DNA from 2 places in the Caulobacter sp. GW821-FHT09B08 genome. Region 2 is predicted to be linked to the other one. Evidence: riboswitches for the same ligand, from Rfam matches in the RefSeq annotation. Region 2 holds a riboswitch; the other holds the start of a gene.
What was found. Region 2 has a riboswitch for cobalamin ahead of metE (5-methyltetrahydropteroyltriglutamate--homocysteine S-methyltransferase). Riboswitches for the same ligand answer to the same signal wherever they lie in the genome.
Positions count from the first base shown of each region.

Region 1: another riboswitch for cobalamin. It lies ahead of AC07OA_RS10335 (TonB-dependent receptor plug domain-containing protein); the one in region 2 lies ahead of metE (5-methyltetrahydropteroyltriglutamate--homocysteine S-methyltransferase).

Region 1 covers NZ_JBWKPL010000002.1:854,773-858,168, forward strand. Annotated here, with positions in the region: gene AC07OA_RS10325 (TauD/TfdA dioxygenase family protein) at 1-830, opposite strand, end outside; gene cobU (bifunctional adenosylcobinamide kinase/adenosylcobinamide-phosphate guanylyltransferase) at 921-1,436, opposite strand; cobalamin riboswitch at 1,486-1,685, shown strand; gene AC07OA_RS10335 (TonB-dependent receptor plug domain-containing protein) at 1,794-3,396, shown strand, end outside.
Region 2 covers NZ_JBWKPL010000003.1:193,299-196,694, forward strand. Annotated here, with positions in the region: gene AC07OA_RS11645 (polyprenyl synthetase family protein) at 1-643, opposite strand, end outside; gene AC07OA_RS11650 (tRNA1(Val) (adenine(37)-N6)-methyltransferase) at 870-1,529, shown strand; cobalamin riboswitch at 1,582-1,810, shown strand; gene metE (5-methyltetrahydropteroyltriglutamate--homocysteine S-methyltransferase) at 1,929-3,396, shown strand, end outside.

The DNA of each region.
Region 1 (3,396 bases), on a different contig from region 2:
TAGTCGAGGATGGCGTAGTGCTGGGTGGCGCGGTTGTCCCAGAAGACGATGGCGTTGGGCGTCCAGCGGAAGCGCACCTGGTATTCGGGCGCCTTCACGCGGTCCAGCAGCTCGGCCAGCAGCTTGGCCGCCTCGTCCTCGGGCAGGCCCAGGATCCGCGTCGTGAAAACCTTGTTGACGAACAGGTGCTTGTCGCCGGTCTCCGGGTGGGTGCGGATCACCGGGTGGACCATCGGCGGATAGGCCGCCCGCAGTTCCTGTCGCTTGGCCTCGTCGACGCGATAGCCGTAGCTCTGGATGATGTCGTGCTCGGCGGTCAGGGTCGCCAGCTGATCCTTCAGCTTCTGCGGCAGGTCGTTGTAGATGGCGGACGTGTCGGCGAACAGGGTGTCGCCGCCCAGCGGCGGCATGTGCCGCATGCGCAGGACCCCGCCCATCGAGGGCGCGGCGCGGAAGGTGACGTCGGTGTGCCACTTGTTGGCCACGCGGACGATCGGCACGATCTCCTCGCGCAGCTTCATGCCGTCGGCGGCCTCGATGTGCAGGATCTCGGGAAATCCAGGCACGTGGGCGGTGACAGGATGGCCCTCCAAGTCCCCGAAATAGCGGCCGAAACGGACGTGATCCTCGTGGCTGATGTCCTGGTCACGGAAGAACACCACCTTGTGCCGCAACAGCGCCGCGCGGATCGCCGCGACGATCTCCGGCGCCAGCGGCTGGCCCAGGTCCACGCCCGAGATCTCGGCGCCCAGCACGGGGCCGGCGGGGGTGACGGTCAGGCCCGCATAGTCGGGCGCATCGGTGGCTTCGATGGGGGCAAAGGCGTTCATGGCGACCTCCCGGTCCGCCACCCATCCCTGTAGGCGGCTGATCTTATCCACACCTTAGACGTGGGATTTCATCGCTCAACGCAGTTTTTCTCACTTCAGGCGCAGGGTGAGCCCGGCCACGACCAGGGTCACCGCGTCGGCAGACCGGGCCAGGGCCTGGTGCAGCCGCCCGGCCTCGTCGCGGAACCGCCGGGCCAGGGCGTTGTCGGGCACGATGCCGGACCCGACCTCGTTGGAGACCAGCCACAGTTCGCCCTCGAACCGTTCGGCCGCCGCCGCCAGCTCCGCCGAGGCCGCCGCCAGGTCGCGCTCGGCCAGCATCAGGTTCGACAGCCACAGCGTCAGGCAATCGACCACCACGACATCGCCCGCTCCCAGGCCGCGCAACGCGCCAGCGATATCGAAGGGCGCTTCGAGCGTGATCCAGGCCCCGCCCCGGTCCGCGCGGTGGCGGGCGATGCGGTCGGCCATCTCGTCGTCGAAAGCCTGGGCGGTGGCGATCATCGCCAGTCGGCCGCCGGTTTCAGCCGCCTTGGCCTCCGCCGCGCCTTGCGCGAAGGCGCTCTTGCCGGAACGGGCTCCGCCCAGGACGAGGGTGAACGACAAGGCGGGCTCCAGATTGCCGGTCCGATTGACCGTGTGCGGCGCAACATATAGTGCAGCTCCCGCGACAGGTTCCTCGAAAGAGGATGAAAAGGGAACTCGGGTGCGAAACCCGGGCTGCCCCCGCAACTGTAAGCGGCGAGCCCGCGCGTCATACGCCACTGGAAGCTTCCCTCGGGAAGCGGCTGGGAAGGCGACGCGCACCGGCCTTGACCCGCGAGCCAGGAGACCTGCCCGTCGCGGTCGTCCTTCGTCCGGCCGGGGTGCGCCGTACGATGGGGTTCTACCCCCGAGGCGACATCGTCAGGCAGGTCCGAATCCTCGGATCCGCCTTCGTTGCTGCGCACGGAGGACTAGAACATGCGCTCGATTTCCGTCCTGGCCCTGATGGCCGCCCTTCCCGCTCTCGGCCTGCCGAGCCAAGTGCTCGCCGCCGAAACCCTGGACGCCGCCGACGCGGTCGACCAGGTGGTGATCACCGCCGGCCGCGCCGCCGACAAGCTGTCGGAAACCCCCGTCAGCACCACGGTCATCACCGCCGACGACCTGCGCCAGCGCCAGGTCGTGGTCGTCTCCGACATCCTGGCCCGCACTCCCGGCGTCAGCGTCACCCGCAACGGCGGCGTCGGCGCCTCGACCCAAGTGCGCATCCGCGGCGCCGAAAGCGACCAGACCGCCGTGCTGATCGACGGCGTCAAGCTGACCGACCCGTCCTCGACCGGCGGCGGCTACAACTTCGCCACCCTGCTTGCCGGCGACGTCAGCCGCATCGAGGTGCTGCGCGGCCCGCAATCCACCCTGTGGGGCAGTCAGGCCATCGGCGGCGTGGTCAGCATGATCACCACCACCCCGAACGGCCCGCTGGCCGGCGACGCCACCGTCGAAGGCGGCTCGCACGCCACGGCCTATGCCCGCGTGGGCGTGGGCGCCGGCGGCGACTGGGGCGGCTGGCGGCTGTCGGCGGGATCCTACACCACCGCCGGGGTCTCCAACTTCGACGAAGCCATGGGCGGCAAGGAGAAGGACGGCTACCGCAACACCGCCGTCAGCGGCCGCCTGGACCTGAACCTGGCCGACTGGGCCGCCCTGGACGCCCGCCTGTCCTACGCCGCCGGCCGCAACGAGTTCGACGGCTATTCCAACCCGACCTTCTCGTTCGGCGACGATCCGGAATACGGCAAGACCCGCGACCTGGTCGGCTATCTGGGCACGCGCCTGACCAGCTTCGGCGGCGCTCTGGAAAGCCGCATCGGCTACGCCTACACCCAGACCGACCGCGACAACTACGATCCCACCCTGGGCGCCGACACCAAGTCGTTCGACGCGCGCGGCACCGACAACAGCCTGGAATACCAGGGCACCTGGACCATCAATCCGGTCTGGCGCGCGGTGTTCGGGGCCGAGACCAAACGCAGCTGGTTCCGCACCGCCTCGTTCCCCTACGATCCCACCGGCAGCCGTCACGCGGTCGGCATGGACAGCGTCTACGGCCAGCTGCAGGCCAAGCCGGTCGAAGGCGTGACCCTGACCGGTGGCGTGCGCCACGACGACCACGACACCTTCGGCGGCGCCACCACCTATCAGGCCGGGGCCACCTGGACTCCGAACGGCGGCGCCACGGTGTTCCGCGCCAACTACGGCGAAGGCTTCAAGGCCCCGTCGCTGTACCAGGTCTACAGCCCCTACGGCGACATCAACCTCAAGCCGGAAGAGGCCAAGAGCTGGGACCTGAGCGTCGAGCACAGCCTGCTGGACGGCCGCCTGCGCGGGTCGATCACCTATTTCAACCGCGACACCAAGAACCAGATCGACTTCCTGTCCAACAACACCCCGCCCAACTACGGCGGCTACGCCAACACGGCCAAGACCAAGGCCGACGGCGTCGAGGTCGAGGCCAGCTACGAGGTCAGTTCGCTGCTGACCCTGTCGGCCAACTACACCAACATGGACGCGGTCAATAAGT
Region 2 (3,396 bases):
GGTTCATGCCGTAGGCGCGCAGGGCGTCGGATTTCTCGGCCGACACGCCCGCCGACACGCCGCCGGCTTCCGAAGCCGCGGCGAACAGCTCCGCGGTCTTGGCGCCGATGATCTCGAGATACAGCGCCTGCGAAAGGTTCAGGTCGTGGCTGCGGGTCAGCTGCAGCACCTCGCCCTCGGCGATGACGCGGCTGGCCTTGGCCAGGATCTCCAGCGCCTTCATCGAGTTGGTCTCGACCATCAGCTCGAAGGCGCGGGCGAACAGGAAGTCGCCGACCAGAACGCTTTGCGCCGCGCCCCAGATCAGGTGGGCGGCCACCTTGCCCCGGCGCAGCTGGCTGCCGTCGACCACGTCGTCGTGCAGCAGGGTGGCGGTGTGGATGAACTCGACGGCGGCGGCCAACTTCAGGCAGCTGTCGTTGTCCGACCCAGCCAGGCGCGCGGCGGCCACGGTCAGCAGCGGGCGCAGGCGCTTGCCGCCCGCGGCGATCAGGTGCTCGGCCAGGGCCGGGATGACCGGGACCTCGCTCTGCATGCGCGCGGTGATCAGGGCGTCGACCCCGGCCATGTCGCCGGCGGCCAGCCGCACGAGACGATCCACCGATCCCGGTTCGCGGGCGAGGGTCGCTGCAGCTGCGTCCAAAACCATACTCCCTGACTGACACCCACCGGCGGTCGGCGTGCGCCTCGCGTCTCGTGGGCTTGATCAGCCGTTGCGAGCGACAATGGTGGCGGGATAGGTCAGGGTCAAGGCGAGCACAAGGCTTGAAACGTTGCCGGACGACATACCGCCCCTCGAGGTCAGCGAAGACACCGTCCTGAACGGCCGTGTACGGCTGCGCCAGCCCGTGTCCGGATACCGGGCCGGCATGGACGCGGCCCTGCTGGCGGCGGCGTGCGACGCGGACCCCGGCGAGCGGGTGATCGAGGCCGGATGCGGGGTGGGCGGCGCCCTGCTGGCGGCGGCGAGTCGGCGTCCCGGCGTCCGATTCGTCGGCCTGGAGCGCGATCCGGCCACCGCCGGCCTCGCGCGCGAGAACGTCGCGCTCAACGATCTGAGGGATCGGGTCGAGATCCTGGCCGGCGACGTCGAGCGCGGCTTTCGGGCGCTGGACCTGCCGGTGTTCGACGCGGTGATCAGCAATCCGCCGTTCTTCGACGACCCCGGCGCCCTGCGCGCGCCGGCGCCGGAGAAGTCCGGGGCCTGGATGGCCGACGGCGGGCTGGCGGCCTGGACGAGCTTCTGCCTGAAGGCGGTGCGCGAGGGCGGGACCATCACCCTGATCCACCGCGCCGACCGCCTGGCCGACATCCTGGCCCTGCTGGCGCCCAAGGCCGGCTCGTTCAAGGTGCGGCCGGTCTCGCCCTTCGCCGACGCGCCGGCCAAGCGGGTGATCGTACGAGCGGTGAAGACCGGCAAGGCGCCGCTGGTGCTGCTGCCGCCGCTGGTGCTGCACGGGCGCGAGACGTCGGGGCACTCCCCCCAAGCCGAGGCGATCCTGCGGGGCGACGCCGCGCTCGGCTGGTGAAAATCATATAAAGATATCTTTATATCCCTCTTGACGACCGATCGGAACGGGCGCTTCCTAGACTGGTCGTGGTCTGCGGGCGTTCGCGCGTCCGGAGCTAAGAGGGAAGCCGGTGAGGGCCTGAAAACCCGAATCCGGTGCTGCCCCCGCAACTGTGAGCGGCGAGCCGCTGTCCGTTACGTGTCACTGACGCGCCGAGCTGGATCGGTGGCGTGTCGGGAAGGCCAGGACAGGGGCGCTGACCCGTGAGCCAGGAGACCTGCCTCGACAGATAACGTCCTCCGGCGGGGTGCCCGGTCTGGTCGCTAGCAAGGCGCGACCGGACCCGCACGTCCGTGCGCGATCCCCTGCCCGCGCCCCGGCCAGCCTCCGCCACATCACCGGCAGAGGCTTTTTGAAATGACCGTCACCGTCGCCACCCTGGGCTTTCCCCGCATCGGCCCTCGCCGCGAGCTGAAGCTCGCGCTGGAGGATCACTGGGCCGGCAAGTCCGACGCCGCCACCTTGCTGGCCACGGCCGCCGAGCTGCGCGCCAAGGCCTGGAGCCGCCAGAAGGCCCTGGGCGTGGACCACGTGCCCAGCAACGACTTCTCGCTGTACGACCACGTGCTGGACACCAGCGTCATGGTCGGCGCCATCCCGGCCGCCTATGGCGAGGCCGGCGGCGCGGTCGACACCGCCAGCTATTTCGCCATGGCGCGCGGAACCCAGGGCCAGGCCGAGGTCTGCGAGCATGGCCACCACCACGCCCAGGGCGCCGGCCTGCCGGCCATGGAGATGACCAAGTGGTTCGACACCAACTACCACTATCTGACGCCCGAGGTGTCGCGCGGCCAGGTTTTCGCCCTGTCGTCGACCAAGCCGATCGACGAGGTCCTGGAGGCCAAGGCCCTGGGCGTGCGCACCCGGCCGGTGCTGCTGGGCCCGGTCACCTTCCTGAAGCTGGCCAAGACGCATGACGCCGGCTTCTCGCCCCTGTCGCTGCTGTCGGCGCTGATCCCGATCTATGTCGAGGTGCTGCAGCGGCTGACCGCCGCCGGGGCCGACTGGGTGCAGATCGACGAGCCGTGCCTGGCCCTGGACCTGACCGACTTCGAGCGCGGCGAGCTGCGCCGGGCCTACGGCCTGCTGACCCACGCCACGCCGGGCCTGCGCATCCTGCTGACCAGCTATTTCGGGGCCTATGGCGACAACCTGTCGACCGCCGCCAACCTGCCGGTCGACGGCCTGCACGTCGACCTGGCCCGCGCGCCGGAACAGCTGGACGCGGTGCTGTCGTCGGCCCGTGAGGGACTGGTGCTGTCGCTGGGCGTGGTGGACGGCCGCAACGTCTGGCGCGCCGACCTGGAGGCCATCCTCGACCGCCTGGACCCCATCGTCTCGCGGCGCGGCGGCGACCGGATCATCCTGGCGCCGTCGTGCTCGCTGCTGCACGCGCCGATCGATCTGGAGCTGGAGACGGCCCTGGATCCGGAAGTGCGCCAGTGGCTGGCCTTCGCGGTCCAGAAGATCGAGGAGCTGACGGTGCTGGCCAAGGCCCTGAACGAGGGCCGTGCCGCCGTGCGCCCGGCCCTGGAGGCCGCCTCCAGGGCCGCCGCCGCCCGCCGCGCCTCGCCCCGCATCCACGACCCGGCCGTCCAGGCCCGTCTGGCGGCCGTGACCCCGGACGACGCCCGCCGCGACGCCCCGTTCGCCACGCGCATCGCCTTGCAGCGGGCCCGCCTGAACCTGCCGCCCCTGCCGACCACCACCATCGGCTCGTTCCCCCAGACCGGCGCCGTGCGCAAGGCCCGCGCCGCCCACGCCAAGGGCGCCCTGGCCGACGCCGACTACCAGCTGTTCCTGCGCGAGGAGACCGCCGCGGCCG